Regions from separate parts of the Sphingomonas sp. PvP056 genome, predicted to be linked through region 4. Evidence: predicted binding sites of a transcription regulator. Region 4 holds the regulator's gene; each other region holds the start of a gene.
The links. Region 4 encodes LexA, which represses DNA repair genes until DNA is damaged. Its sites were predicted from a motif close to GTTCCNCNCTTGTTCT; they were not measured.
Positions count from the first base shown of each region.

Region 1: a site for LexA is predicted at 4,388-4,403, ahead of ABIC17_RS12305 (DUF6771 family protein). Genes of this name have one in related genera too.
Region 2: a site for LexA is predicted at 5,569-5,584, ahead of ABIC17_RS15180 (ribonucleoside-diphosphate reductase subunit alpha). Genes of this name have one in related genera too.
Region 3: a site for LexA is predicted at 5,091-5,106, ahead of recA (recombinase RecA). Genes of this name have one in related genera too.

Region 1 covers NZ_JBEPST010000004.1:371,461-378,986, reverse strand. Annotated here, with positions in the region: gene ABIC17_RS12330 (prepilin peptidase) at 1-476, opposite strand, end outside; gene ABIC17_RS12325 (acetyl-CoA C-acyltransferase) at 596-1,795, shown strand; gene ABIC17_RS12320 (alpha/beta hydrolase) at 1,876-2,793, shown strand; gene ABIC17_RS12315 (hypothetical protein) at 2,903-3,442, opposite strand; gene ABIC17_RS12310 (hypothetical protein) at 3,892-4,185, opposite strand; gene ABIC17_RS12305 (DUF6771 family protein) at 4,187-4,378, opposite strand; gene ABIC17_RS12300 (GNAT family N-acetyltransferase) at 4,516-4,992, opposite strand; gene ABIC17_RS12295 (SH3 domain-containing protein) at 4,989-5,492, opposite strand; gene ABIC17_RS12290 (2-hydroxyacid dehydrogenase) at 5,590-6,588, shown strand; gene ABIC17_RS12285 (phytanoyl-CoA dioxygenase family protein) at 6,596-7,393, opposite strand.
Region 2 covers NZ_JBEPST010000006.1:179,332-186,857, reverse strand. Annotated here, with positions in the region: gene ABIC17_RS15195 (hypothetical protein) at 1-448, shown strand, start outside; gene ABIC17_RS15190 (hybrid sensor histidine kinase/response regulator) at 475-2,628, opposite strand; gene ABIC17_RS15185 (exonuclease domain-containing protein) at 2,615-3,511, shown strand; gene ABIC17_RS15180 (ribonucleoside-diphosphate reductase subunit alpha) at 3,575-5,518, opposite strand; gene ABIC17_RS15175 (sensor histidine kinase) at 5,930-7,312, opposite strand; gene ABIC17_RS15170 (response regulator) at 7,482-7,526, opposite strand, start outside.
Region 3 covers NZ_JBEPST010000002.1:481,672-489,197, reverse strand. Annotated here, with positions in the region: gene ABIC17_RS06545 (2Fe-2S iron-sulfur cluster-binding protein) at 1-49, opposite strand, end outside; gene ABIC17_RS06540 (cysteine desulfurase family protein) at 46-1,134, opposite strand; gene ABIC17_RS06535 (cysteine desulfurase family protein) at 1,131-2,225, opposite strand; gene ABIC17_RS06530 (alpha/beta hydrolase) at 2,343-2,999, shown strand; gene ABIC17_RS06525 (glutathione S-transferase family protein) at 3,046-3,678, opposite strand; gene recA (recombinase RecA) at 3,915-5,018, opposite strand; gene ABIC17_RS06515 (SDR family oxidoreductase) at 5,175-6,185, opposite strand; gene ABIC17_RS06510 (response regulator) at 6,305-6,658, opposite strand; gene ABIC17_RS06505 (response regulator) at 6,697-7,526, opposite strand, start outside.
Region 4 covers NZ_JBEPST010000002.1:597,942-605,467, forward strand. Annotated here, with positions in the region: gene ABIC17_RS07055 (hypothetical protein) at 54-239, opposite strand; gene gltA (citrate synthase) at 236-1,522, opposite strand; gene gltX (glutamate--tRNA ligase) at 1,541-2,995, opposite strand; gene ABIC17_RS07070 (ComEC/Rec2 family competence protein) at 3,132-5,327, shown strand; gene lexA (transcriptional repressor LexA) at 5,318-5,992, opposite strand; gene ABIC17_RS07080 (molybdopterin molybdotransferase MoeA) at 6,049-7,239, opposite strand; gene ABIC17_RS07085 (TonB-dependent receptor) at 7,503-7,526, shown strand, end outside.

The DNA.
Region 1 (7,526 bases), on a different contig from region 4:
ACGAACCCGACCACCCCGCCGATCAGCCGGTCATCGAGCGGAGGCGACACCCCGAGCACCCCCGTCACCAGCCCGCCCACCGCCAGCGTCACCGTCAGTACGTCGGGCAGCCAGAACGCCACCACGTCGAGCGCGCCGAGCGTCAGCAACAGCCAGCCGAACACCGCCCCCGCAATCCCGACCGGCCCCGGCACCGCCAGCCCAGCCGCGACGCCGATCAGCAGCGCCATCGCCTCGATCTGCCAATGCCGCGGATCGATCGCCGCCCCGCAACGGCGGCACCGCCCCCGCGCCACCAGCGCGCTCACCAGCGGCACCAGATCGCGCGGGGCGAGCACCACCCCGCATCCGTCGCACGCCGATCGCCCGCGCAGCACCGATCGCCCCTCGGGCCAGCGCACCACGACCGTTGCGATAAAGCTCCCGAAGATCGCGCCGAGCCCGCCCAGCAGGACCGGCCAGATCCACTCATCCATGCGGTTCGCCTCGATTTCCCGGGCCTTTCGCGGCCCGCTCCACCCGACCTATAGTTTGTAAATCGGCAATGTCGGCCCTAGATCGCACCCAGCAAATTCCCATCAGAGGTTTGATAAACATGGCCACCCGTCCTTCCGCCGACCCAGTGGTCATCGTCTCCTACGCGCGCACCCCGATGGGGTCGTTCCAGGGCGCGCTGGCCGGCGCGAGCGCGACCGAGCTCGGCGCGACCGCGGTCGGCGGCGCGGTCGAGCGCGCGGGGCTTGCCGGATCGGCGATCGAGCGGATCTACATGGGCTGCGTGCTGCCCGCCGGGCTCGGCCAGGCGCCTGCGCGCCAGGCCGCGCTCAAGGCGGGGCTGCCCGACCATGTCGAGGCGACCACGATCAACAAGATGTGCGGATCGGGGATGCAGGCGGCGATCCTCGCGGCGGATGCGCTCGCGGCGGGCTCGGCCGACCTGATCGTCGCAGGGGGCATGGAGAGTATGACCAACGCGCCCTATCTCTCGATGCGCCACCGTGGCGGCGCGCGGATCGGGCATGATGTGTTGAAAGACCATATGTTCCTCGACGGGCTCGAGGATGCGTATGAGCCCGGCAAGCTGATGGGCAATTTCGCCGAGGACAGCGCCGCGGCGTACCAGTTCACCCGCGCCCAGATGGACGATTACGCGATCGAATCGCTCCACCGGGCGCAGCGCGCGCAGAGCTCGGGCGCGTTCGACCGCGAGATCGTCCCCGTCGAGATCGCCGGGCGCAAGGGGCCGACCACGGTCAGCCTCGACGAGCAACCCGCCAAGGGCGACGTCGCCAAGATCCCGACGCTCAAGCCCGCTTTCTCGAAGGACGGCACGATCACCGCGGCCAACGCCTCGTCGATCTCGGACGGGGCCGCCGCGCTGGTGATGACGCGCGCGTCGGTCGCGGAGAAGTTCGGCCTCACCCCGCTCGCGCGGATCGTCGCGCATGGCGCGCACGCACATGCGCCGTCGCTGTTCACCACCGCACCGGTGTTCGCGATGCGCAAGACACTCGAACGCGCGGGCTGGTCGGCGGGCGACGTCGACCTGTTCGAAGTCAACGAAGCCTTCGCGGTCGTCGCGATGATCGCGATGCGCGACCTCGACATCGCGCACGACCGGATCAACGTGCATGGCGGCGCCTGCGCGCTCGGCCACCCGATCGGCGCGAGCGGCGCGCGGATCCTCGCGACGTTGCTGTCGGCGCTGGAGACGCGCGGCGGCAAGCGTGGGCTTGCATCGCTGTGCATCGGCGGCGGCGAAGCGACCGCGGTCGCGGTGGAGTTGATGGCGTAACCGAGAACACCCCCCACGGCGTCGCGCTCCCCGCGCGCACGGTTCCGGCCCCGCGCTCGATCTCGCCCGAGGCGCGCGCGATGCTGGAACGCGCAGTGCGCGCCGACGGGGTGCCGCTCAACGCGCTTCACGTCCTGCCCGACCCGGCGGACCATGCCGCCTGGGCGGACCTCAAGACCGCCGCCGACGCGGGCTATGCGGTCGCGATGGAGGGAATCGCCGGGAGCCTGCGCTCGACCGTCGAGACGATCACGGTCGGCGCGGCGCGAGTGCATGTCGCGACGCCCGAGGGCGCATTCGACGCCAGGCGCGCCTATATCGACCTGCACGGCGGCGCGCTCGTCTTCGGCGGGGGCGGCGCGTGCCGCACCGGCGCGCGGATGCACGCTGACCAGCATCAGGTGCGCTGCTACGGCGTCGATTATCGCACGCCCCCCGAACACCCCTTCCCCGCCGCGCTCGACGATTGCGTCGCAACCTACGCCCACGTCCTCGCGCACCACGCCCCCGCCGACGTGGTGATCGGGGGACGCTCGGCGGGCGGCAATCTCGCGGTGGCGATGCTGCTGCGCGCACGTGCCGAAGGCTTGCCGACGCCCGCCGGGCTGGTGCTGCTGTCGCCGCAAGCGGACCTGACCGAATCCGGCGACAGTTTCGCGGTCAACCGGCTGCTCGACGTCGTGCTGCCGGGGTCCCTCGCCGCGACCAACCTGCTGTATGCGAACGGCACCGACCTGCGTGATCCTTTGGTGTCGCCGCTGTTCGGGGAACTTGGCGGACTGCCGCCGACCTTCCTGCAATCGGGCACGCGCGACCTGTTCCTGTCGACCACCGTCCGGCTGCACCGGGCGCTGCGCCGCGCTGGGGTGGCGGCCGAGCTGCATGTGTTCGAGGCGATGCCGCATGGCGGGTTCGGCGGCGGGACGCCGGAGGATGACGAGTTGCGGGCGGAGGTTACGGAGTTTGTTGCTGGGCGGTGGGGCGGGACAACGAGATGAATGGTAGAGCCGGGAGGATCGACTAAAATCCCGTAACCACTTAAAAACAAGTATTTCGAGTTCACGACTTTTGTATTAGCTGGCGCAAGAGCAAAGCGAGGTTGCTCGACTAAGACACAGTTGCCATCCCGACAAAATGCGGAGGCTGTCCGTCGCGCCGCGCCTGAATTAGCTTATCTAACGCCTCTGCTCGGCGCTTGTCCGGATCACTACGAACGTCGGCGAGCCAATTACGAACGCCAGTTTCCACAGCGCCCATGAGTCCGCCAATGGTGACTATAAACGCGGTTTCTTGAAGACCGGCCGGATTTCGAGAAATGCAGAATTCTGCTGTCACCCCGCTTTTATCTGGTGGGGTGAAAATCACGCGGTCAAAGCCATGCTCGCCTCTGGTAAACCCAGTGCTCTCGTGGATCATTGCATTTCTTACGATGTAAACGACTGCGCCGTCGAACGACACTCTCGGCGAGGTGAAGTGTGGCAAAACCCACTCATCATACCATCGCTGGTATCGCTTGCGAGAATGCACCGCTTGCCCCCAAAACTCCACGGCACCACAGGCATCTGGAAGCATCAAGACTGAGGCAACTACTGGATACCATATGCCACAATCAAAGGTTGCTCTTATCTCGTCGAGTATAGGTTCCATGCCACCGCTCCTAAATTGGCCAAGGTTAATGTGCGTCAAATCCCTTGCGGCAAAAAATTGCTAGAGATTTTCGAGAGGGCAACCAGACAAATCTGAGCGTCCTATTGCCCCCATATCCTTACCCTGCCCAGCTACTTTTATGACTCGTCTAACGCGACCTGCGTTATTGCGCGCGGTTCTCCATCTCTGCGTAGCCTGTCATAGTAGCTAGGTCCCAGCACAGCCCAACCACAGCCTTGCCGATGCCCTGCATCTCAAGTTGTAGCTCGTGGAAAAGCAAAATCGGAGGAATCACTCTGGGTGCGCCGCATTGCACCTGCTGTCAGAGCACTTGCGTGCGCACTCGACTGCACCAGGAGTTGAGCCCAACATTTCTTCATTTCTTCATTCTAAGGCCGACGGACGACTCTCCATTTGCATGGGGCCATTCATTCAAACCGTTCGCCCCCTCACCCTCGCAACCGCCGCTGCAGCCGTTTCCACGCCCCCTCGTCCGCGCCCCAGCCCGGAAACGTCGGCGGCAGCAACGTCGGCCGGATCCGCACCGGTCGCCCCCCGCATTGCGAGCAGCGCAGGAACCCCGGCAGATTGTCGACCGCGGCGTTCAACCGCTTGAGGAAGCACCACCGCGCGAACCGATCGCGGTGCACCACGCCCTTGTGCGCGCACGATCCGCAGACGCAGCCGACGTTCATCTGGTGCCGCGTGAAATCGAACAGCGTGCGGAATCTTACGTTGCCCACGTCAAAGCGGCAGCGCCATCTGGCGCGGGTCGCGATCGCCGGGGAAACCCTCGAGCGCACACACGATCGTGCGCGCCAGTTCGGCGGCGGCGGCTTCGCGGATGCGTTCGCTCGGGGCGGTCAATCCGACTCGGGCGAAGCCGCTGCTGGTCAGGAGGGCGTGGGCGATCAGGGCGCAATCTGGCTGGGTCATGGCCTCTATGTTCACCATCTGTTCCGATTCGTCCAGCGCGATTTTAGCGAAGAGCGATGGTCAGCAGGCTGTAAGCAGGCGCAATTCCCCCGGCGCGACGGGGCGGCAGAGATGGGACGCCTTCCGCGCCCGCAAAGCTACGCTGACGCGGCAAGATCCTTGGTAAAATACTGCGCGAACACCGTATCGTGATAATCCCCGAACGGCGCGCACTCCACGAAACCGGCCCGCCGATACAGCGCATGCGCGGCAGCAAACGGCGCGTTGGAGCCCGTCTCGAGACTCAGCCGCCGATACCCGCGCGCGCGCGCCTCGGCGACCAGATGATCGAGCAGCACCCCCGCCACCCCGCGCCGCAGTTGCGCGGGCGCGGTGCGCATCGATTTGACCTCGCCCCAGGCCGGATCGAGCTGCTTGAGCGCGCCCATCCCCAGCAACAAGTCGTCCTCCCACGCGGTCCACACCGTCACCGACGGATCGCGCAGCCCGCTCGCATCGAGCGCGAACACGCTTCCCGGCGGGCTGTTCTCGAACGCGGCGCGTAAGTGCAGGTCGAGCAGGTCGAGCACGTCCGGATGCGTCAGATCGTCGCGCCGGATCGTCCAGCCCTTCACGGCAGCGTTTCGCCCGCTTCCGCACCCCACATCCGCAACTGTTCGACGAACCCGCCGCGCCCCTGGACGTCGAAATAGCACCAGCCGCCCGAACATTTGCTCAGCCGTCCAACCACCCCCGGTGCCGCGCGCCAGACGATCCGCGCGTCGCTATCCGGGCTGTCGCGCAATTCGGCGACCTGCCCGGTGATCATCCCGGTCCGCCGCTCGCTGAGCAGGCCGCTCATCATCCACCCCTGCGTGCCGCTCGGGTCCTCGACCTTGTACCATTGGCCGTGCTCGAACACGGCGACGACTTTGACCGGGAGATCGGCGCGCTGGTACAGCCAGCTGACCGGATAGGATCGCGCCGGCCCCGTGCGCATCCGCGCCTTCTTGGCACCGACCGAGGCGTAGAACGGCGCCTTGCGGTTGGCCATAGCGGCAATCGCGGGCGCGAACGCTGCCGCGGCCATGCTCGTCGCCCCGATCAGCAGCGCAAGCCGCGCCGCGATCGGCATCTTCTGGTGTCGTAGCGTCATGTCCCCGCTTATCGCGTTTTGGCGCGCGGCTTCAACACCCGTTGACGCCGCGCAGGCCCTCCGCCAAGCCAGCGGCATGGCAGAGACGAGACGTGTCCCCAACCCGCGCGTGGCGGTGACCCGCGAATTGCCCGACGCGGTGATGCTGCGGATGGAGCAACTGTTCGACGCGAGCATCCACCGCGGTGCCACCGCGCTGACCCGCGCCGAGCTTGCCGCCGCGATGGCCGATTGCGACGTGCTGGTCCCGACCGTGACCGACGAGATCGACGCCGCGCTGATCGAGGGTGCCGGGCCACGATTGAAGCTGATCGCTAATTTCGGCGCGGGCGTGAACCACATCGCGCTGAAAGCCGCGCGGGCACGCGGCATTCTCGTCACCAACACGCCCGGCGTGCTGACCGAGGATACCGCCGACCTGACGATGGCGCTGCTTCTCTCGGTCCCGCGGCGGCTGGCGGAGGGCGAGAAGCTGGTGCGCTCGGGCGCGTGGCAGGGCTGGACTCCCGGCGGGATGCTCGGCCACCGCATCGGCGGCAAGGCGCTCGGCATCCTCGGCATGGGGCGGATCGGCCAGGCGGTGGCGCGGCGCGCGAGGGCGTTCGGCCTGTCGATCCATTACCACAACCGCCACCGGCTGCCCAAGGTGGTCGAGGCCGAGTTGCAGGCGCAATGGCACCCCAATCTCGACGAGATGCTCGGCGCGATCGACCTGCTGACGATCCACACCCCGCGCAATGCGGACAGCGAGGGGCTGATCGACGCCGACCGGATCGCGCTGCTCCGCCCCCACGTCTATGTCATCAACACCTCGCGCGGCGGGATCGTCGACGAGGATGCGCTGGTCGACGCGTTGGAGAACGGACGGCTGGCGGGTGCCGGCCTCGACGTGTGGCAACATGAGCCGCGGATCGATCCGCGGCTGCTCGCGCTTCCCAATGTCGTGATGACCCCGCACATGGGCTCCGCGACGTTCGAGGGACGGCTTGCGACGGGCGAGAAGGTCATCACCAACATTCGGATGTGGGCCGACGGTCACCGCCCGCCGGATCAGGTGCTCGAAGGCTGGGCCTGAGCGTTTATTACGCGCTCGAAGCGGGTACGAACCGCCACGGGAATGGCAGATTCCGGCGCCATAATGCCGCATTCTGCTGTCGTGGCGACAGTGTTTCGACGAGTTTGGCGACGTCGCGCGCCGACAAACCCGACCGATCGCAGAAATACGGCCGCTGCGGCACCCGCGCGAAGTAGCTGTAAAACAAGGCCGCCCGGTCGCGCCCGGTCGCCGGCTTGCCGCGATGGAAGAAGCGCGCGGTGTCAGCGACGACGACCGTCCCCGCCGCCCCCTCGCAACTGATTGGATGAACGCCCAAAATGCGCCCGCTGTCGTCCTTCTCGTCGGCATCGTCGAGGTAAAACCGGTCGTCCGGCACAGTCGCCTCGACCGGCAGCAACTGGAACGGCCCGCTGTCCGCATCGACATCGGTCAGATACACCGCCAGCTTGATCATCCGCCGGTCTTCCCGGTCTCGATGCCATTTCCGCGTCGAGACCGCGCGCCCGTCCGCCAAGGTATATTGCAGGTTCACGCCGTCATAGGCGACCGGCAGCCCGACATACGCTTCCGCCAGATCGAGCAGCGCGGGATGCAATCCCAACCGGTAGATTGCTGGTCTTGCGGCGATTTCCGCGGGCGGCACGCGGAGAAACGCACTGCCCGTACGCCCCTGCTCCCGCAGTCGGTCCCTCCACAGCGCGGTCAATTGCGACGCTTCGGCGAACGCTTCATCCGCCCCCTCCAGCGCGAGCGACGACAGACGGGTCTGGACCACACCGCGCTCTTCCAGGCCGCGCGCCATCTCCGCGATCGCATCGGACATGGCGGGTAACCGAGTGCGATGCTGGTCACGCGCGTGCTCGTAGCGCCGATGGCGAAGGGCGTGAATCGTGCGGGTCTGCACCAGACCGGCGGCAACACGCCACGGCACAGATCCGGCTCTTCGTTTTATCCCT
Region 2 (7,526 bases), on a different contig from region 4:
GGCGGGCCAGCAACCGGATGTGGCGCTGGATCTCAGCGCCGAGACCGTGGCTCGATCCGACCGGTCCCGGCGGATTCGCGATGCGGTCGAAGCGGCGCTTTCCGACATCATCCTGCTGGGAACCGAAGAGCACGTCCGCCTTGCCGATCGCGCGGTGCATGAATTGGTGGCGGGGCATCCGGTCCATGTCCACGACCTGGTCGTGTCGCTGCGGGCCTTCGTGCGTGCGGCGCTCGATCTCGATCCGATCCCCGCGGATCTTGTGCTTCCGATGCAGGGACCTGCCCGTCCGTCGGGCTCGGGCGGCGGGGGCAAGGGGGCAGGCGGGCGCGATGAGGGCGGCAAGGGTGGCGGCGGCGGCGGCGGCGGGATGGGCGGCGGCGGTGGGATGGGTGGCGTCGATACGGCAGCATATGACGTCCACCACACGCCGCAGCGCGGGGTTTGATCCGCCTCAGCCAATTGCAGCGCTAATCAGCTGGTCGCCGTTGCGCTCGCGTCGGGGTGCAGGCTGGCCAGACGTTCCGCCAGTTCCGCATGGCGAAACGGCTTGGTGAGACGGGGAATGTCCGGGCTCACGCCCTCGGCTTCGGCATAGCCCGACACGATTAGCACCGGAAGCCTGGGGCGCCGCGCGCGCATGTTGCGGGCGAGCGTTTCCCCGCTCATGCCGGGCATGAGATGGTCGGTCACCAGGATATCGGGGGTGATCCCGCCGTCGACCAGCTGCAATGCCTCCTCGGCCGATCCCGCCTCGACCACTTCATAGCCGAGACCGTTCAACATGTCGGCGGTGCTCATCCGCACGAGTTCCTCGTCATCGACGAGCAGCGCGATCCCGCGTGCCATCGCATGGCCCGCAGCCGCCGGCATCGGCGCGTCGGCGTCGATCGCCTCGAAACTGATCGGGAGCCACAGATCGACCGTCGTCCCCGCGCCGGGAACACTGTGGATCGACAGACCCCCGCCGAGCTGCGCCGCAAGACCATGCGCCATCGACAGGCCAAGGCCGGTGCCCTTGCCGATCCCCTTGGTCGAGAAGAACGGCTCGATCGCGCGTATCCGGGTCGCCTCGTCCATCCCCATGCCCGTGTCGCGGACCGACAGGCGGACATAATGACCGGTCCGCAGCCCTGCGTCGTGCCGAGTCCGCACAGTCTCGCGCGATGCCGTAATCGTGAGGTCTCCCCCATCCGGCATGGCATCGCGCGCGTTCACGCTGAGATTGAGGATCGCCATCTCGAGCTGGTTCGGATCGGCTCTGGCGGGGGGCAAGTCGTCCGCCATCAGCACACGGATGCTGATCTTCGGCCCAAGCGTACTGCCGATCAGCCCGGTCATGCCCTTGACCAGTTCGGCCACGTCGACCGCGGTGGGTTGCAGCGGTTGCCGGCGTGCGAAGGCGAGCAGCCGCTGGACGAGCGTCTTGGCGCGTTCGGCGGACTGGAGCGCACCGTCGATCAGGCGACGCTCGCGATCGTTGCCGATCCCGCGGCGCAGCAGCATGTCCAGCGCGCCGATGATCGGCGTGAGCAGGTTGTTGAAGTCGTGTGCCACGCCGCCGGTCAACTGGCCCATCGATTCGAGTTTCTGCGACTGTCGCAGCGCCTCCTGCGTCTGCACGAGTTCCGCTTCTCGCGCCTTGTCCTCGGTCAGATCGCGACCGATGGCGATGAAGTTGGTTCCGTCCGGCTCGGGTGAGACGGTCCATCCGATCGGCGTCCAGCTGCCGGTGCTGGTTGCGATGCGGTTCTGGAAGCGGGTGGGGAGTCCCGTGCGCCCCATCTCCTCGATCGCGGCAAGTGTTACGCCGGCGTCATCGGGATGCATGAATTCCGAATAGGGCGTCGCCAGCAGGTGTTGCTCGGGCCAACCGAGCACCGCGGTCCAGGCCGGATTGACCGCGGACATCCGCCCCTCGAAATCAGCGCGCGCCAGCATGTCCTCCGACAGCACCCACAGCCGGTTGCGTTCCGACGCTTCCGCCGCGCGCCGCGCGCGTTCGGCCAGAACCTGTTCGGTTGTTTCGGTGCAGGGGCAGAACAGCCCGACGACACTGCCGTCATTGTCCCGGACGGGGGTATAGGAGAAGGCGAAGTGCGCTTCCCGTGGGCGGCCGGGGCGATCGAGCATAAGCGTGATGTCGCCCATATGGACTGGCTCGCCCGACCTGACTCGCTCGACCAGCGGCGTCAGTTCGGTGCGCACCTCCGGCCAGACGTCGAAGAATGCGCGGCCGAGCGCGGTTGGATGACGATTAGCGAGCATGTGCGCGTAGCGATCGTTGTACAGCAGGATATGGTCCGCGCCCCAGCCGACGAACATCGGCTGGTCTGCGGCGAGCAGGAGCCCCACCAGCGTCTTGAGTGGTTGCGGCCAGCCCGCCGGTGCACCGAGCGATGTCGTCGGCCAGTCCTTTGCCCGGATCAGCGCGCCCATCTCGCCGCCGCCCGCCAGGAAGTGTTCGTCATGCCTGTGTTCGGTAGCGATGGTAGGTTCCCAACGGGTTTCGTATGTCGTGACATTAGCCGGGTCGGCGCAGACCTGCCAGCATTCTACCGCGGGCGTGGTCGCGGCCCCGTAATCGAGGGTGCGCTTGCTTGCGGGACCCATTATGTTCCGTACCATGCATTCGATCCTGCCGCCGCGTGTTCCACTTCCGTCGACGCCCCCGGTCGTCGCTGCGCCTGACTTCGTCGTCGTCGACGTCGAGACGGCGTGCTCAAGCGTCAGCAGCATCTGCCAGATCGGGATCGTCGGGTTCCGGGACGGGGTCGAGGTCTTCGAATATGAGACGCTGATCGATCCGCTCGACCGTTTTTCGTCGTTCAACACGCGGATTCACGGGCTCACCAGCGACCACGTCATCGGCGCGCCGACGTTCGCCGCGGTCCACGCCACGATCGACGCGCATCTCGCCGGACGCATCACCGTCGCGCACTCGAATTTCGACAAGGGGGCGCTCGGCGCGGCGTGCCGGGTGCATGACCGGACGACGATCGAGACGACGTGGCTCGACAGTGTCCGCGTCGCCAGACGCGCGTGGCCCGAATTGCCGAGCCATCGGCTCAACGTACTGAGCAAGTTTTTGGGGGTTCGCCACAAGCATCACGACGCGCTCAGCGATGCGCGCGCGGCGGGCATGGTGATCGTGCGCGCGATCGAGCATACCGGGATCGATCTGGCCGGTTGGCTGGCCCCCTATCGGACGCGCGGCGGAGCGGCACCCAAGGCTGCGTCGGCGGGCCCGTTGAAGGGGGAGCGAGTCGCCATCCTAGGCGCCCCGCGCGACGGGGCGCTCGCGCAGAGCCTGGCCGCTGCGGGCGCGCGCATCGTCGCGTCGGTCGGCGTGACCACGACGAAGCTGGTCATCGGCAACGACCAGCCGTTCGGACGCTATGTGACCGCGCATGCCGACCACAAACGCGCCGATGCGCTGCGCCGGGACGGCTACGCGATCGAGATCGTGTCCGAGGACGAAATGGTGCTGCGTCTGGCGCGGGCGGCCTGAAGCGGCACCGCGGGAATTACACTCCCGACGCCGCCAAAAGGACGGCGTCGGAAGCAATGCGCATCACTGGCAGGCGAGACACTCGTCGTAATCGGTCGTCTCGAACTCGTATTGCGGCTTCTCGATCGTGTTGTCGTTCTCAACGCCGCCGGCGAACCCTGCCCGCTGCACCGACTTGGAGCGGAGGTAATAGAGCGACTTGATCCCCAGTTCCCATGCGCGGAAGTGGAGCATCAACAGGTCCCACTTCTCGACGTCAGCAGGGATGAACAGGTTGAGCGAGGTCGACTGGTCGATATAGGGCGTGCGGTCCGCCTGGAGCTCGAGCAGCCAGCGCTGGTCGATCTCGAAGCTAGTCTTGAAGCAGTCCTTTTCCTCGACATCGAGGAACTCGAGATGCTGGACCGACCCACCCTGTTCGAGGATCGAGTTCCAGATCGCGTCCGAATTCTTCGACTTGGCGATCAGCAGCTTTTCCAGATACGGATTCTTGATCGAGAACGAGCCGCTGAGCGTCTTGTGCGTGTAGATGTTCGCCGGGATCGGCTCGATGCACGCCGAGGTGCCGCCGCAGATGATGCTGATCGACGCGGTCGGCGCGATCGCCATCTTGCAGCTGAACCGCTCCATCACGCCGCGATCCGCCGCATCCGGGCAGGGCCCGCGCTCGACCGCGAGGTGCATCGACGCTTCGTCGACCTGCGCCTTGATGTGCTTGAACATGCGCAGATTCCACGACTTCGCCATCGCGCCCTCGAACGCCAGACCGCGTGCCTGGAGGAACGAGTGATAGCCCATCACGCCCAGGCCGACCGACCGCTCGCGCATCGCGGAATAAGCGGCGCGTTCCATGCCGGGTTCGGCGCGGTCGATAAAGTCCTGCAGGACATTGTCGAGGAAGCGCATAACGTCCTCGATGAAGCCCTTCTCGTCCTTCCACTGGTCCCACGTCTCGAGGTTGAGCGAGGACAGGCAGCACACCGCGGTGCGCTCGTTACCGAGATGGTCGGTGCCCGTCGGCAGCGTGATCTCACTGCACAGGTTGGACGTCGACACCTTGAGCCCGAGCTCGCGGTGGTGGCGCGGCATGCCCTTGTTCACGTGATCCGCGAAGACGATGTACGGCTCGCCAGTGGCAAGCCGCGTCTCGACCAGCTTCTGGAACAGCGAGCGCGCGTCGACCGTCGCGCGCGCCGAGCCGTCCTTGGGGCTGACCAAAGTCCATTCGCTGCCCTCGCGGACCGCTTCCATGAACGCGTCGGTGATCAGCACGCCGTGGTGGAGGTTGAGCGCCTTGCGGTTGAAATCGCCCGAGGGTTTACGGATCTCGAGGAATTCCTCGATCTCCGGGTGCGACACGTCGAGATAGCAGGCGGCCGAACCACGGCGCAGCGAGCCCTGGCTGATCGCGAGCGTGAGCGAATCCATCACGCGGACGAAGGGAATGATCCCCGAGGTCTTGCCGTTGAGGCCGACCGGCTCGCCGATCCCGCGGACGTTGCCCCAATAGGTGCCGATCCCGCCGCCGCGCGACGCGAGCCAGACGTTCTCGTTCCACGTGTCGACGATCCCGCCGAGGCTGTCGGGGACCGAATTGAGGAAGCACGAGATCGGCAGGCCGCGCCCGGTGCCGCCGTTCGACAGCACCGGCGTCGCGGGCATGAACCAGAGGCGCGAGATATAGCCGTAGAGCCGCTGCGCATGCGCTTCGTTATCGGCGTAGGCCGACGCCACGCGGACGAACAGGTCCTGGAACGTCTCGCCCGGGAGCAGGTAGCGGTCGCGCAACGTTTCCTTGCCGAAATCGGTCAGCAGCGCATCGCGCGAATGGTCGACCTCGACCGGGTACAGCTGGACGTGGACTTCCTTGGAATCCCCGCGCGCCGCAAGCTTGCGATCCGCGCCGTTGCGATCCGTTTCCTGGGGAGCCTGAACGCTTGCCGCGAGCGCCTCGATCATGTCGGTTGCCATATCCGTCTTCACTTCCTCGGTATCCCGAAAATCCATTGTCTCGCCCCTCGGTCCGGTTCGCGAACACGCGGCAGTCACGCCATCATGTTCCCGACTCGTTCAATCTTTGTTCGATTCGGGAGACAGGCTCCCTAGCTAGCATTTCGGAAGCGATCGGCGAGACCAAAATGCAATCGCGACCGCTTGCGAGCCGCTGATCCATCGTCCGCACGATATGGGGTCGTGCGGTTCACTCTACCAGTTGTTGCGCTCGCTCCCGAACCTGACCCCTACAGATTGTGCCCATATCGGCCAACAGGCAATATCATAAATGACAGATACAAGACTCGGTTCGTCGCACTTCCACGCCTTCTGACGGAGCGGCGGCCGGGTGCAGCGCGCGCGACGCGCGGTCAAAGCTGGGGTTGCGGAAAGGCAAGAGGCCGAACCGGGAACGTGACATTTATTTCACGTCGGGCCGGCAAAGCCGACCGGCAAGGTGACATGGACCGCCAGCCCCCCAAGCGATGCCGTATCGAGCATCAGGGTGCCGCCGTACAGATTCGCCAGTTCGGTCGCGATCGACAGGCCAAAGCCGTGCCCATCGCCGCGTTCGTCGAGCCGTTGCCCCGCAGAAAGCGCGGCGGCGCGAGTCGATTCGGGTATACCGGGGCCGTCGTCCGCGATCGTTAGCACGGCGAATCGGTCGTCCGCGCTGCGGGTCGCACTGACCGCGATTCGGGTGGCGGCCCAGCACCATGCATTGTCGAGCAGATTGCCGACCAGCTCGTCGAGATCCTGCCGGTCGACCGCGACCGCGAGCGCCGGGTCGATCGCGATATCGGCAGCAATGCCCCGCTCTGCGTGGATCCGCGCAAGTGCGTCGGCCAGATCTTCCACGACTGGGGCGAGCGGAGTCGCGACGCGCGAGGCCACGCCCGGGGTGGCAGCGCGGGCGCGACCGAGGTGATGGCGTACCGCCTGATCGATCCGCGCGATCTGTGCGCCGAGCGTGCCGTCCGGGTCGAGTGGGCGGACCGACAGCGCGAGTGTCGCGAGCGGGGTCTTGAGGCCGTGCGCGAGATTCGCGACATGCCCGCGCGCGTTGGCGAGTGCAGCGGCATTTTCGGCGAGCAGCGCGTTGATTTCGGTTGCCAGCGGGGCAAGTTCACGCGGCTGGTCGTCGGGGATGGCGGTGGCGCGACCACCGCGCACCGCTGCCAATGCCGTGCGCATCCGTCCAAGCGGCGCGAGGCCCACGCGCAACTGCACCAGCGTCGCGATGCCCAGCGCGAGACCCAGCAGCAGCAGCGAGCCGAGCAGTGGTGCCATCGCCGCGCGCAACGGGCGATCGACGATCGCACGCGGCGCGGCGGCGGTGATGCGGACCTGACCCGCAGGGGTGGCGAGCGTCAGGCTGCGCGCATGCCGTGCGCCGCGCGCGTCCTGCCAGTCGAGTGCGCGGGTGCGGTCCCCGGGGCCATGCCGCAGCGCCCGATCCTCGATCGGCGGTGGAGGAAGCGCGGTCCACGGCGTGCGCATCGCGTCCAGATCGGGCGAGGCGGGGGATGCGATGGTCCGGCCCCCCGCATCGATCCGCCATCCCCATCCGTTCGCGGCGTCGTCATAAGGTGCGGCGAGAATGACGCGATTGCGATCAACACTGCCGTCGGGACGGACCGCCTGCGCAAGGATCGCGATCTGCGCATCGAGCCGCTCGTCCAGCCCGTGCATCACGAACCGGTCGAGCACCGCGCCGATCGCGAAGGCGGCGAACGCGAGCGCGGCAAGCGTGGTGAGTAGCGCGGTCACGAGCAGGCGACCGTAGAGCGAGCGCGGGAGGAGCGTCATGCGGCTGCCCGGCCGAGGCGGGCGGGCGGGGCGGCGTTTCCACCATATCCGGCGTCACCCTGAACTGGTTTCAGGATCCACCGTGCCACACCGGCTGTCCGCCATTGTTGCGGGGTAGATGCTGAAACGAGTTCAGCCTGACGGAGGGTGGGAAGCCATGCCACGCTCCTCATGCCGCGATGATCCGATACCCGCGGCCGCGCACCGTCTCGAT
Region 3 (7,526 bases), 120 kb from region 4:
TGACTTCGCATACGCGGCCATCGCGCTCAACGAACCGTACGCGCGTCATGCCGCGATCCGTTGCGAAGCGGCCGCTGCCACGATTCGATCGATTGCTTCGGTCAGGTCATGCCCTCCTGTATATCGGCCGAAGCCGATGCGAATGCTCGATCGCGCCTGCGCCTCGCTCAAGCCGATGCCGCGAAGGACATGGCTCGACCGCCCCGATCCACTTGCACAGGCCGACCCCGCCGAAAAGGCGACATCGCGCAGATCGGACATTAACCGTGCGACGTCCAGGCCATCGCGTCGGATGTTGAGATTGCCTTCGTAACGCGGGTCGAGCGCACCGTTGATGGTCCACCCTGCTAAACGATCGACCGCGGCGTGGAACAAGGTCGAGACATGGGCGCGATCGGTTTCGCTGCATTGCGCCAGCAAACCGGCGGCAGCACCGAATCCTGCGCACAAGGCAGGCGACAGCGTACCCGATCGCCCCAGCGCTTCCTGTCCCCCGCCATGCATCAGCGGGGAGAGTCGAACGCCGTTGCGCACCCACAGCGCCCCGATCCCCTTGGGGCCGTGGACCTTGTGCGCCGAGACCGCGACGAGATCACATTCGGGCGGGATCGCGACCCGGCCATAGCCCTGCACCGCGTCACACAGGAACAGCGCGCCCGCCGCATGCGCGAGATCAGCGAGCGCGGCGATTGGCTGGATCACGCCGATCTCGTTGTTGACCAGCATTGCCGCCACCAGCCCGGTTCCAGGCGTGATGGCCGCACGCGCGATCTCCAGGTCGACCAGACCGTCGGGCCCCACCGGCAGCACCGTGACCTTCCGCCCCTGTGCCGCGATCGCCGCTACGGTGTCGAGCACCGCGGCATGTTCGGTCGCGAGCGTCACGATCGGCCCGGTCGTTCGCTGGATCGCCCAATTGAGCGCCTCGGTCGCGCCACTGGTGAAAGCGATCTGCCCTCCCCCATCGAACAGCGCCGCGACTGCGGCGCGCGCGACTTCGACCGCCGCCTTTGCCCTGCGCCCCGGGGCGTGCGGCGAATGCGGGTTGGCGTGCTGGTCCCGCAGCCACGGCAGCATCGCGTCGAACGCTTCGGGGGCAACCGGTGTCGTCGCCTGATAGTCGAGATAGATCATGCCGCCCCCAACAGGTCGTTGGCGCGCGCCGTCCGTGCGATCTTGCGCCATTCGGCCACAAAGCGGTCGATGTCGGCGGCGGTCGTCGTTCGCCCGAAACTGACGCGGATGACCTCGCGGGACGTCTCGCTGTCCCAGCCCATCGCGCCGAGCACGTGACTGGGCTTCATGCTGCCGGACGAACAGGCGCTGCCCGCCGACACAGCGATCCCCGCCATGTCGAATCGAATCAACTGGGTCGCGGCGGCGAGGCCCGGCATCCGGTACGCCCCGATCGCCGGATGCCGGTCTGCAGCCGCCGCCACGATCTCACCGCCCGACCGCGAAACCCCATCTGCGAGTCGCGCGCGCAGCGACGCCATCTGCATTAAGTCCTCCGGGTCTCCCAGCGCGGCGGCATACCCCAGGGCGCCGGGTACGTTCTCTGTCCCCCCACGGTAACCGCGTTCCTGGCCGCCGGTCGGCGTGAGCGTTGCCAGGTCGCGCACGAACAGGGCACCGATCCCGGGTGGCCCGCCGCGTTTGTGAGCCGAGACCGCGACGAAGTCGGCATGGTCGACGACATCCCGATCTGCGCCGGGCGGCATTTGCGCCGCATCCACCAGTAGAAGACCTCCCGCTGCCCGGACGATGTCCGCGATCGCCGCGATCGGTTGCCGCACGCCTGTTTCGCTATTGGCATATTGCACACCAACCAGCGCAGCTTCACCGTCGATCAAAGACGAGAGCGCCGCCAGATCGATCAACCCCGACGAGTCGACCGGAACGACCGCGGCATCCGGAGCCGCGCGAATCACTGCATCATGCTCGACCGAGGATATTACGCGTCTCGGCGGGATCGCGCGTTGCAGCGGGATTGCCAGTGCCTCGCTCGCACCGCTGGTGAAGAGCGTCTCGCCTCCCCAGCCATATGCATCCGCCACCGCTCGGCGCGCCTGTTCCAGCGCAGATCGCGCGGCGCGCCCCTCGGCATGGGGCGACGACGGGTTCGCCCAGGTGGTCATCGCGCTTGTCATCGCGTCCCGCGCCGCGGGGATAATCGGCGTCGTCGCGGCATGGTCGAGGTAGAGGCGATCGGGCAGGAACGGCATCAGTTTCGGGGACTCGCTGCAATCATTGCGCAGACGTGCGCCATCATTGTATAGCGCACAACTCTTCGCGCGGCCCAACGGGGCGTGCTTCCCCGCTATTTCTTGTCAGCAGGTCCGATGCCAGAAGTTATTTTCCCCGGCCCAGACGGTCGTCTCGAAGGCCGTTTCGTTCCCGCATCGCGTCCGCGGGCGCCCGTCGCGATGATCCTCCACCCGCATCCGCAAGCGGGTGGCACGATGAACAACCACATCGTGATGGAGCTCTACAAGACGTTCCAGCGCCGCGGGTTCGCGACCCTGCGCTTCAATTTTCGCGGCGTTGGCAAGAGCCAGGGTACGTTCGACAACGGCGTCGGCGAACTGTCCGACGCGGCGAGCGCTCTCGACTGGGTTCAGAGCTTCCATCCGGAAGCGCAGACCACGTGGATCGCAGGCGTCAGCTTCGGCGCGTGGATCGGCATGCAGTTGCTGATGCGCCGCCCGGAGATTCGCGGCTTCATTTCGGTCGCGCCGCCCGCGAACATGTATGACTTTACCTTCCTGGCACCCTGCCCGGCGAGCGGGATCATCATTCAGGGCGAGGCCGACGAGGTCGCGACCCCGGCGGCGACGCAGAAGCTCGTCGACAAGCTGCGCACGCAGAAGCACATCACGATCAACCATGACACCATCCCCAAGGCGAACCATTTCTTCGAACATGAGATGCCGCAGCTGATGGGGTCGGTGGACAAGTATCTCGACATGCGGCTCGACCCGAATTCGCCGATCCGCTGACATCCGGTCCGCCTTCCCCGCATTTGTGCAGGGAAGGCAGAGCGTTTCAGGCGTAAGCGTATGGCCCGCCCTTGGCGAGCGCCGCCTGATAGGCCGGACGCGCGTGGATCTTGTCGAGCCATGCGATCGTCGCAGGCCGCGACTCATCCAGCCCCGCACGGCTGCGCGCCGCCTCGAGCGGGAAGCTCATCATCACGTCGGCCGCGCTGATCGAGTCGCCGGCAAACCATGGACGGCTGGCGAGCTCGCTTTCGACATAATCGAGATGGACGTCGATCATCGGTTGCACCCGCTTGGCCGCGGTCTTGCCGAGTACCGGAATGCGGTTGAGCACGAGCAGCAACAACAGCGGCGGCATCATCGACCCCTCGGCATAATGCAGATACTGCCGATAGCGCAGCGTGGCTTCGCGGTGCGCAGGAGGTCCCATGCGGCCATCGGCCAGCTCGACGATATAATCGACGATCGCACCGGTCTCGATCACTACATGGCCCGCCGCGCGGTCCTCCAGCACGGGCGATTTGCCGAGCGGATGGACCTTCTTGAGTTCGGGCGGCGCGAGCATCGTCGCCTTGTCGCGTTCGTAGCGAACGATCTCATACGGCAGCCCCAGTTCCTCGAGCAGCCACAGGATCCGCTGCGAGCGGGAGTTTTCGAGATGGTGGACGATGAGCGACATAAACGTCTCCGTACAAGTACGACCGGGTCCCGCCGCAGCGGTGGAAGGTCGCAGGAAAGTCGCACCAGCTTACCCAATGTGGCGATGGGCTACCATTCCAAACCATGAAGGGCCCACCATTGCTGGCGGGCCCTCCCAGGGTGTTCGACGGCAAGATCAGCCGTCTCGTATTGCAGGAACACGGCGTTAGCCCCGTGTTCCCTGCCCCGCCCGCCGGATGGCGGCCGGAGCGAACCTCACATCTCGTCGTCGCCTTCGATGTCATCGTCAGCTTCCGGCCCGACCATCATTTCCTCGGCAACCTTGTCGGTCCGCGAGCGGATCGCCTTTTCGAGGCGGTCGCTCATCTCGACATTGTTCTTGAGGAAGGTCTTGGCATTCTCGCGGCCCTGCCCGATGCGAACACTGTCATAGGAGAACCAGGCGCCAGACTTCTCGACCAGCCCGGCCTTGACGCCGAGATCGAGGATTTCCCCAATCTTGGACACGCCCTGCCCGTACATGATGTCGAATTCGACCTGCTTGAACGGCGGCGCGACCTTGTTCTTGACGACCTTGACGCGCGTGGCGTTGCCGACGATCTCTTCGCGATCCTTGATCTGGCCGGTGCGACGGATGTCGAGCCGGACCGACGCGTAGAACTTCAGCGCATTGCCGCCCGTCGTCGTTTCGGGGTTACCGTACATCACGCCGATCTTCATGCGCAGCTGGTTGATGAAGATCACCATGCACCGCGAACGGCTGATCGAACCCGTCAACTTGCGCAGCGACTGCGACATCAGTCGTGCCTGTAGGCCGACGTGGCTGTCGCCCATCTCGCCCTCGATTTCGGCGCGCGGAACGAGCGCCGCAACTGAGTCGACCACGAGCACATCAATCGCGTTCGATCGCACCAGCGTATCGACGATCTCAAGCGCCTGCTCGCCCGTGTCGGGCTGCGACACGATCAGTTCGTCGATGTTGACGCCAAGCTTCTTGGCATAGACCGGGTCGAGCGCATGCTCGGCATCGACGAACGCCGCGGTGCCCCCCGTCTTCTGCGCTTCGGCAATGACGTGCAACGCAAGCGTCGTCTTGCCCGAGCTTTCCGGCCCGTAGATCTCGATCACGCGGCCGCGCGGCAGACCGCCCACGCCGAGCGCGATGTCGAGCCCGAGCGAGCCGGTCGAGATCACCTCGACCTGCATCGTCTGCTTCGAGCCCAGCTTCATCGCCGAGCCCTTGCCGAATGCACGATCGATCTGTGCCAGCGCAGCTTCGAGTGCCTTGGCGCGCTCTGCGCTCGCCTTATCCGTAGATGCCGCCATTTTGCTGTCGATCACTTTCAACGAAACCGCCATTGGAAGCCTCCCGCTAGACCGAACGCCCATCGCGTTCAATGCATGGTGGCTATGTACTATGTTTGTTCACTAAGAACAAGAGGCGAACGGCGTTCGCTTCGGGTCCGGCCGGACGTGTTCCGACGACGTCATGAGACGCCGCCGGAGTCCCGCAGGTCAGGGAAGACCGTTGCCACCTGCGGCACCATACACATGACCCGTGGTATAGCCCGATCCGTTTTCCGCGAGCAGTACATAGATGCCCGCAAGTTCTCCCGGCTGACCGGGCCGCCCGGCGGGCGTATCGCCGCCGAACATCTCGAGCTTCTCCATCGTCGCGCCGCCCGAGACCTGCAGCGGTGTCCAGATCGGGCCGGGCGCGACGCCGTTGACGCGGATCCCCTTGGGTGCAAGCTGCTTGGCGAGGCTGCGGACGTAGTTGCTCGTCGCCGCCTTGGTCATCGCATAGTCATACAGGTCCTTCGACGGGTCGGTCGCCTGCTCCGACGTCGTTGCGATGATAACTGACCCGGGCTGCAGATGCGGAAGCGCGGCTTTGGTCGTCCAGAATGGCGCGTAGATGTTGGTCTTGATCGTCCAATCGAACTGCTCGCTGGAAATATCCAGGATAGACGCATGGGTCTGTTGCCGTGCCGCGTTGTTGACCAGAATGTCCAGGCCACCCAGCTGCCGGACCGCATCGCCCACCAGCTTTTTGCAGAATGCCTCGCTCCGCAGGTCACCCGGCAGCGCAACGCCCTTGCGTCCTGCTGCCCGGATCAGGTCGATCACCTCGCGGGCATCCGCCTCTTCGTCGGGAAGATAGTTGATCGCGACGTCAGCGCCCTCGCGCGCATAGGCAATCGCCGCCGCACGACCCATGCCGGAATCGCCGCCGGTGATCAGTGCCTTACGGCCAGCAAGCCGCCCGGATCCACGGTAGCTCGTCTCCCCATGATCGGGCCGTGGCGTCATCTTGGAGGCGAGCCCGGGCCACGGCTGGCTTTGCCGCTGGAACGGCGGCTTGGGCCCTGCAGTGCGCGGGTCCTTCAGCCCGCTCTGGGGGGCGCCCTGCCCCGGAGTCTGTGGCTTGGCGAACGCAGGTGCTGCCGCGGTGGCGGCGGCCATGCCCAAGGCGGCACCGCCAACCATCGTACGCCGTGAAATTCCGTCTTCGTGATTGGCCATCGTCGGTTTCCGTTCTGCAAGGATAATGCAGCAGAAACCAACGGCGGGTCACACGGTTCAGCGCGTTCGCGCCTTTGTTTCCGTGATCTCAATCAGGGAAGACGGTTCACCGCGGCCAATCAGCCGAGCGAATCCAGCGCCTTGGCAACGCCGTCCATCGTGAACGGCTTGGGCAGTGTGGGACGGTCCGCCCAGGCGTCGCCGACGCTGTCGTGTGATCCACCCGTCGCGAAAACGAACGGGATGTTGCGCGCGGCCAGCGCTTCGGCGATCGGGAAGCTCTTCTCACCGCCCCGCAGATTGACATCGAGGATCGCAGCGTCGATCCCGCCGGCGTCGACCAGTTCGAGCGCGGACCCAACGGTATCCGCGCTGCCAGCGAGCGACTTGCCAAGGACGTCGAGGAAATCCTCGATCATCATGGCGATCAGGGGCTCGTCCTCAACGACGAGAATGGATTGTGGAGAACTCATCCCGCCGCCTCTACTGCAGCGCGAAGGGCCGCGCTATCTCATTTTGTTCCTAACACCTCGCGCGTCGCCTCTGCAAGCTCCTGTACTGAAAAGGGTTTTGCCAGAAACGAAACGTTATCCAAATTAATCGACTTGCGCAGCGTTTCCTCGGCGTAGCCGGACATGAAGAGAATCGGGAGATCGGGATATTGCGCGCGGGCGTGACGGACCATCGTGGGACCGTCCATCAACGGCATCATCACGTCCGAAATCAACAGATCGGGGCGCGGGTTTACCGCAAGCAACTCTAGCGCAGCCTCGCCATTCTCCGCGGTCAGGACCGTGTACCCCTGGCGACTAAGCGCGCGTTCGGCGACCGCGCGGACCATATCCTCGTCCTCGACCAGCAGGATCGTCCCCGTCCCCCACAGGTCCACCGGCTTCTCGCGCGCGGCGACGCGGGGCGGTGGCGGCGGTTCGGTCAGCGCACCCTCGGTGTAGACCGGCAAATAGATCGTGAAGATCGCCCCGTGCGGGGCGCGACCGGGACCATGTGTCCCCATGTCCTTGCGGTTGTCCGCGAAAATGTAGCCGCCCGACTGTTTGACGATGCCGTACACCGTCGACAGGCCGAGTCCTGTCCCCTTGCCGACCTCCTTGGTGGTGAAAAACGGTTCGAAGATCTTGGGTAGGATTTCGGGGGGAATGCCGCCGCCGGTATCGCCGATCTCCAGCACCGAATAGTCCGCCGGCGGCAGGATATCCGACCCGAGCTTGCGGACATCGGCGGCGGTCACGGCATAGGTCTGGATCGACAAGGTTCCCGCCCCGCGCGGGTCGTGTGTCATCATCGCGTCGCGTGCGTTGACCGCAAGGTTTACCACGACTT
Region 4 (7,526 bases):
GTGACGTTGGTTGAATAGCCCCTCCCCTGAAGGGGAGGGGCTTGAAGAAGAAGTCAGCGGCGCGACCACCAGAGTGCGGCCACACCGATCGCCGCGAGGATCGCGCCGTACACAGCCCATTGGGTCTGTGCGATCATGAAGCTCGACGCCGGCCAATGCACCAGCCCGAGCCCCTGACCGATCCACAGCAGCCCCATCAGCGTGGCAAGCACGCCGACAAGGGCCACCAGGGTCTTCACTTACGGTCGCCGAGCGCAACGTAATCGCGCTGCGTCGGGCCGGTGTAGAGCTGCCGCGGACGACCGATCTTCTGCTCCGGATCCGAGATCATCTCGTTCCACTGGGCGACCCAGCCGACGGTGCGGGCGAGCGCGAACAATGCGGTGAACATCGTCGTCGGGAAACCGATCGCCGAGAGGATCACGCCCGAATAGAAATCGACGTTCGGGAACAGCTTCTTCTCGATGAAGTACGGATCGCTGAGCGCCATTTCCTCGAGCGCGATCGCGACGTCGAACACCGGATCGGTCACGCCCAGCTCGCCGAGCACTTCGCGCACGGTCTGCTGCATCACGGTCGCACGCGGATCGTAGTTCTTGTAGACGCGGTGTCCGAAGCCCATCAGGCGGAACGGATCGTTCTTGTCCTTGGCGCGCGCGATATACTCGGGGATGCGATCGACGGTGCCGATCTCGCGCAGCATGTTGAGCGCGGCTTCATTGGCGCCGCCATGCGCCGGGCCCCACAGGCAGGCGATGCCGGCCGCGATGCACGCGAACGGATTGGCGCCCGACGAGCCGGCGAGACGGACGGTCGAGGTCGACGCGTTCTGCTCGTGATCGGCGTGGAGGATGAAGATCCGGTCCATCGCCTTTTCGACCACCGGGTTCACCACATATTCTTCCGCGGGGACGCCGAAGGTCATCTGCAGGAAGTTGCCGGTGTAGCTCAGGTTGTTCTTGGGGTGCATGAACGGCTGGCCGATGGAGTATTTATACGCCATCGCAGCGATCGTCGGCATCTTGGCGATGAGGCGATGGCTCGCGATCATGCGCTGCTGCGGATCGGTGATGTCCGCCGAGTCCTGGTAGAAGGCCGACAGCGCGCCGACGACGCCGCACATGATCGCCATCGGATGCGCATCGCGACGGAAGCCACGATAGAAGGTCGCGAGCTGTTCGTGCAGCATCGTGTGGCGGCTGATCGTGTAGCTGAACTTGTCGAGCTCGTCCTGGGTCGGCAGTTCGCCGTTGAGGAGGAGGTGGCACACTTCCATGAAGCTCGACTGCTCGGCCAGCTGGCCGATCGGATAGCCGCGGTGGAGCAGGACGCCTTCGTCACCATCGATATAGGTGATCGCGGAATCGCAGCTTGCGGTCGAGGTGAAGCCCGGATCGTAGGTGAACATACCCGTTTGCGCATAGAGCTTACGGATATCGAGCACGTCGGGACCGACGCTGCCGTGCATGACCTTGAGATCGAGGTCCTTGCCGGCGGCGCTCAGCTTGGCGGTGTCGGTCATCGGTTGTCCTTTCGTGACTTAAGCGATCATCTGGTCGGCGATGCGACCAAGACTTTCGTCGCGCCCGAGCAGGTCGAGCACATCGAAGATTCCGGGGGAGGTTTTCCGCCCGGTGAGCGCAGCGCGCAGCGGCTGCGCGACTTGCCCGAGTTTGACCCCTGCGTCATCGGCGACCTGCCGTACCGCAGTTTCGAGGCTCTCCGTATCCCAGCGTTCGAGCGCGTCAAGCGCTGCGTGGAGCCGGGCGAGGAGCTTGGGAGCATCACCGGAAACGAGCGCGGAGGCATCCCGATCCATTTCCAGCGGGCGTTTTCGAAACAGGAAGGCGGCCCCGTTCGCCAGATCGAGCAGATCGGCCGCGCGGGGCTTGAGCGATGCCATGCTTCGGCCGAGAAGTTCGCGTTGCTGGTCCGTTGCCGTGAAATCAAGCCGATCGGCCACGAGCGCGGCAAGCCGTGCATCGTCTGCGACGCGAATGTACTGGCCGTTCAGATTCTCGAGCTTCTTGAAGTCGAAGCGCGACGGCGACTTGCCGACTCCGGCGAGATCGAACCATTCGACTGCCTGGGTACGGCTGATGATCTCGTCATCACCATGCCCCCAACCCAGACGCAGCAAATAATTGTCGAGCGCCTCGGGCAACATGCCGAGTTCGTCACGATAATATTCCACGCCGACCGCGCCGTGGCGCTTGGACAGTTTCGCGCCGTCCGACCCGTGGATCAGCGGGATGTGTGCATAAACGGGATCGGGCCAACCGCCTTCGATTTGCTGCATCGCGCGGATGATCGGCAATTGGCGGAAAGCGTTGTTGAGATGATCGTCACCGCGAATCACGTGCGTCACGCCCATGTCGTGATCGTCGACAACGACCGCGAGCATATAGGTCGGCGTACCGTCAGACCGAAGCAGGACGAGATCGTCCAGTTCCGCATTCTGCACGGTGACCGATCCCTGGACGCGATCCTCGATCGTCACCGCGCCTTCGGTCGGCGCCTTGAGGCGGACGACGAACGGGCGGCTGTCGTCGGCTTCGGCAGCCTTGTCGCGCCACGGGCTGCGGACGCGCAGCGGCTTCTTCGCAGCTTCGGCCTCGGCGCGCATCGCGGCGAGTTCCTCGGGCGTCAGGTAGCAGCGATAAGCGTGGCCATGCTCGACCATGCGGTGCGCGACTTTGGCGTGACGATCGGCGCGGGCCGACTGATACACTTCGTCGCCGTCCCAATCGAGCCCGAGCCAGCGCAGCGACGTGAGGATCGCGTCGATCGCGGGCTGCGTCGAGCGGGCGCGGTCGGTATCCTCGATCCGCAGCAGGAACCGCCCGCCATGATGCCGCGCGTACAGCCAGTTGAACAGCGCCGTGCGCGCGCCCCCGATGTGGAGGAAGCCGGTCGGCGACGGCGCGAAGCGCGTAACCACGGTACCGGCGGAAACGTCGGGCGTGCCGTCGGTCGTTGTGGTGGTTTCAGTGATTGCGCTCAACCGCGCATACTCCCAGACTAGAAATTCGATGGCCGGATCAGCCTGCAGCGCCCCTAGCACGCGCTTTGCCACGCTTCAAACCGGGGTGCGCTGGTGGCTGTCGCAATTTTTCGTTGCTGGACGCGGTATGGCGGACACGTTCGAACGGTGGCTGGAGGCGGAACGCGACCAGCTTCCCTTGTGGTTGCCGGTGATGCTGGGGTCCGGGATCACCCTGTGGTTCCTGTTGCCGAGCCGCGCGGATTGGCAGATCGCGATGCTGGTCGCGCTGTCGGTTGGCCTCGGCTGTGCAGCGCTCGGGCGATACGGTCGCGCGGCGCGCAGCCTTGGGGTCGCGGCGCTTGCCGTGGCGCTGGGGATCGGCCTGATCTGGTGGCGGTCGGAGCGCGTCGCGCATTCCGTTCTGCAGCGTCCGACGATCGCGACGTTCGTCGCGCGCGTCGAACGGATCGAGCCGTTGCCGGCGCGGGATCTGGTGCGGCTTCGGTTGGCGCCGCTTGCCGTCATCGCGGGGCCCAATGCGAGCGGTCGGCCGCTGCCGGTTCTGCCAAAGCATCTGCGGATCAATCTCGCCACGGTCGATGTCCCCGCCGGGCTGGGGCCGGGTGCGGTGTTGCGGCTGTCGGCCCGCCTGTTGCCGCCGCCCGAGCCTTCGGTGCCGGGGGCGTATGATTATGCGCGCACCGCGTGGTTCGACGGAATCGGCGCGACTGGTCGAGGTTTTGCGCCGGTAGCGATCGTCGCGCCGGGGCGACCGTCGATCCTTCCCGGGCTGCGCGCGGATCTGTCCGGGCATATCCAGGCGCGTGCGGGTGGCGGCGGGGCGGGGGGCATCGCAGCGGCGCTCGCGACGGGCGACCAGGGATCGATCCCGCTCGCCGATACCGAGGCGATGCGCCGTTCCGGGCTGGCGCATCTGCTGTCGGTCAGCGGGTTGCACATCACCGCTGCGGTTGCGGCGACGATGATCGTCGTGACGCGGTTATTGGCGCTGATCCCGTGGCTGGCGCTGCGCTGGAGGTTGCCATTGGTGGCGGGGGCGGCGGGCGCGCTGGTCGCGATCGGGTACACGATGCTGACCGGGGCGGAGGTGCCGACGATCCGGTCGTGCGTCGCGGCGCTGTGCGTGCTGATCGCTTTGGCGTTGGGGCGGGAGGCGCTGACGCTGCGCCTGGTCGCAGCGGGCGCGCTCGTCGTGTTGTTGCTATACCCGGAATCGCTCGCCGGGCCGAGCTTCCAGCTTTCGTTCGCGGCGGTCGTGGCGATCATCGCGTGGAACGATCACCCGGGCATCCGTGCGCTGGTCGCGGCGCGCGAGGAACCGCGCCTCAACCGTGTTGCGCGCAGTATCGGTGCGTTGCTGCTGACCGGACTGGTTGTTGAGGCCGCGCTGCTGCCGATCTCGCTCTATCATTTCCAGAAAGCGGGCATTTACGGCGCCGTCGCCAATATCTGTGCGATCCCGTTGACGACGTTCGTGATCATGCCGCTGGAGGCAGCGGCGCTGTTGTTCGACACGATCGGGTTGGGCGCACCCTTGTGGTGGGCGACGCGGATGTCGCTCGAGCTGCTGTTGTGGATTGCCCGCACGACGGCGGCGATCCCCGGTTCGGTCGCGCCGTTGCCCGCGATGCCGGGGGGCGCATTTGCCGCGATGGCGATTGGCGGGATCTGGATCGCGCTGTGGCGGACGCACTGGCGACGGCTGGGGATCGTGCCGTTCGTGATCGGTGCGGCGTGGGCGATCGTCACGCCTGCGCCCGACCTGCTGGTGACCGGGGACGGACGCCATGTGGCGATCCGGACGCGAGCGGGTGACGTTGCGCTGCTGCGCGACAGGACCGGCGACTATACCGCCGACATGCTGGCGCAGGGCGGCGGCGTCGCGGGCTTGCCAGTGCTGTGGTCGGATCAGCGGGATGCGCGGTGCAGTCGGGATCTGTGCATGGCGGTGAGAACCGTCGGAACGCGGCAATGGACCGTGCTGGCGACGCGGAGCGCCTATGCGGTTCCGATCGAAGATCTGGTCCGGGCCTGTGCTGCCGCAGATATCGTGATCAGCGATCGCTGGCTGCCGCGTCGCTGTCGCCCGCGCTGGTTGCGGCTAGACAGGAGCTTGCTGGCGCGGACCGGCGGGGTGGCGATCACCTTTCCGCGACAGGCTCTGGCGTTGACCGCCTTCGCCAGCCGTCGACCGACCATCCGGACGGTGCGCCACCCGGGCGACGCACACCCCTGGATCATGCCGCCCGACCCACGTAGCGCAAAGCCAGCGCGTCGACATCGCTTCGGGCGGCGGCGATCCGCCGATGATCAGTCGTAGCGGCGCAGCAACCCGGCCAGCTTGCCCTGCACGCGGACCTGAGCAGGCTTGTACCGCTGCGGATCATAGGCGCGGTTGGCCGGATCGAGCCGGACCATCGCCCCTTCACGGCGGAAGAACTTGAGCGTCGCTTCGCTGTCGTCGATCAAAGCCACGACGATCTCGCCGTCGCGCGCGATCTCCTGACGCTTGATCAGCGCATAGTCGCCATCGAGGATGCCAGCCTCGACCATCGAATCCCCGGCGACCTCGAGCGCATAATGTTCGCCACCACCGAGCAGTGCAGCCGGCACCGACAGCATCGACGCGCCCTCGAACGCCTCGATCGGAACACCAGCGGCGATCCGGCCATGGAGCGGAATTTCGATCACGTCATTGGCAGGCTGTGGGACGACGCGCGGGCTGGCCGGTGCCGTTTCCGGTGCTGCCTTGGCCGGGGCGTTGGTGCCGCGTTCGGGCATCTTGAGCACTTCCAGCGCGCGTGCCCGATTGGGCAGGCGGCGGATGAATGCGCGTTCTTCCAGCGCACTGATCAGGCGGTGGACGCCCGACTTGGATTTCAAATCGAGTGCTTCCTTCATTTCCTCGAACGAGGGCGAGACTCCCGTCTCCTCCAGCCGGTCGTTGATGAAGCAGATCAACTCATGCTGTTTGCGCGTTAGCATTCCGGGCCCTTTCGTCGGAACAGACGACGAACCTATACGGAACATAAAGATGGACGTCAAGCGATCGGCAGGATTTCCACCGAGTCGCCCGCATCGGCCGCCGGGGCGAACGGTGCGCGGACGATCATGCAGTCCGCGCAGGCGAGCGTCGCGAGTAGCGACGAATCCTGGCTGTCGGCAACATAGACGCGCCCGTCGCGGGTGACGGCGCGCATGTAATCCTGACGGCGGTCGTTGGCGCGCAGCGGTGCGCCGAGGATCGCGGGGTAAGCGGTCGGCGACGGTTCGCGGGCGCCCGACATGGCGGCGATCACGGGTTTGAGGAAGATGGCCGCGGTAACATAAGCGGACACCGGATTGCCGGGCAGGCCGAGCACGAGCATCTCGCCGATCTTGCCCGCGAGCATCGGCTTGCCCGGGCGGAGTGCGATCCGCCAGAAGTCGATCGATCCGCCCGCCGCCGCCAGCGCTGGGCGGATCAGGTCGTGATCGCCGACCGACGCGCCGCCGGTGGTGACGAGAATGTCGGCTTCGACGGTGCGAAACGCCTCGGTGATCGTGTCGAGCCGGTCGGGCAGGATGCCGAGATCGACGACGTCGACGGGCAGGTCCGCCAGCATCGCCGCGAGCATGACGCCGTTCGATTCCGGCAAGGTCCGGTCGCTGAGCGGCGCGCCCGGCAGGGTGAGTTCGTCGCCGCTCGCGACGATCGCGACACGGATCCGCCGCGCGACGCTGAGCGTCCCGTAACCGCCGCTCGCCGCCAGCGCGATCCGCGCCGGGGTCAGCCGGTCGCCGGTCGCGATCAGCGTCTGGTCCTGCGCGAAGTCGATCCCGGCTCGGCGGATGTTGCCGCCGCGGACCGGCCCGTCGCCTGCGAGGCGGACCTCGTCCCCCTCCCGTGCGGCTTCCTCCTGGACCAGCACGGCGTCCGCGCCGGGCGGGAGAGCTGCACCGGTGAAGATGCGGACCGTCTCGCCCGCGCCGATCGGGTGGTCGAACGGGTGCCCCGCGGCGCTTTCGCCGATCAAGCGCAGGGGGCCGCCGAGATCGTCGAAGCGAACCGCATAGCCGTCCATCGCGGACAGGTCGCGCGCGGGCTGGGTCCGGCGCGCGACGACGTCCGCCGCCGCCCAGCGCCCCGCGGCGGCGCGCAGCGGGACAGTTTCAGCTGCGATTTTCGGTGCAAGGGCGTGCAGGCGGGTGAGCGCGTCGTCGACGGCGAGCAGGGCAGGGCGTTCGGTCATCGCTTGGTCTCTATCGTTACCGGTCCGGTCGCGTCGACCCCTGATGGCGATGCGGAGGTGGTGCATCCGGGCAACAGTCGATCGCAGACCTGAGCTTATGCCCTTGTTTGGCCATGCTTTGTCATGAATCAGCAACAATCCGTCCCTAGCGCCGCCGACGGGGAAGCGCTGCCACTCAGACCGAACCGACCTGGATGCGACACCGCGGGTGTTCGCAGCGATGTCGGTCTGCGGTGCTCCGGGTACGATCAAGGGGACTATTTGTGAACAAGACCGTCGTAAAGTCG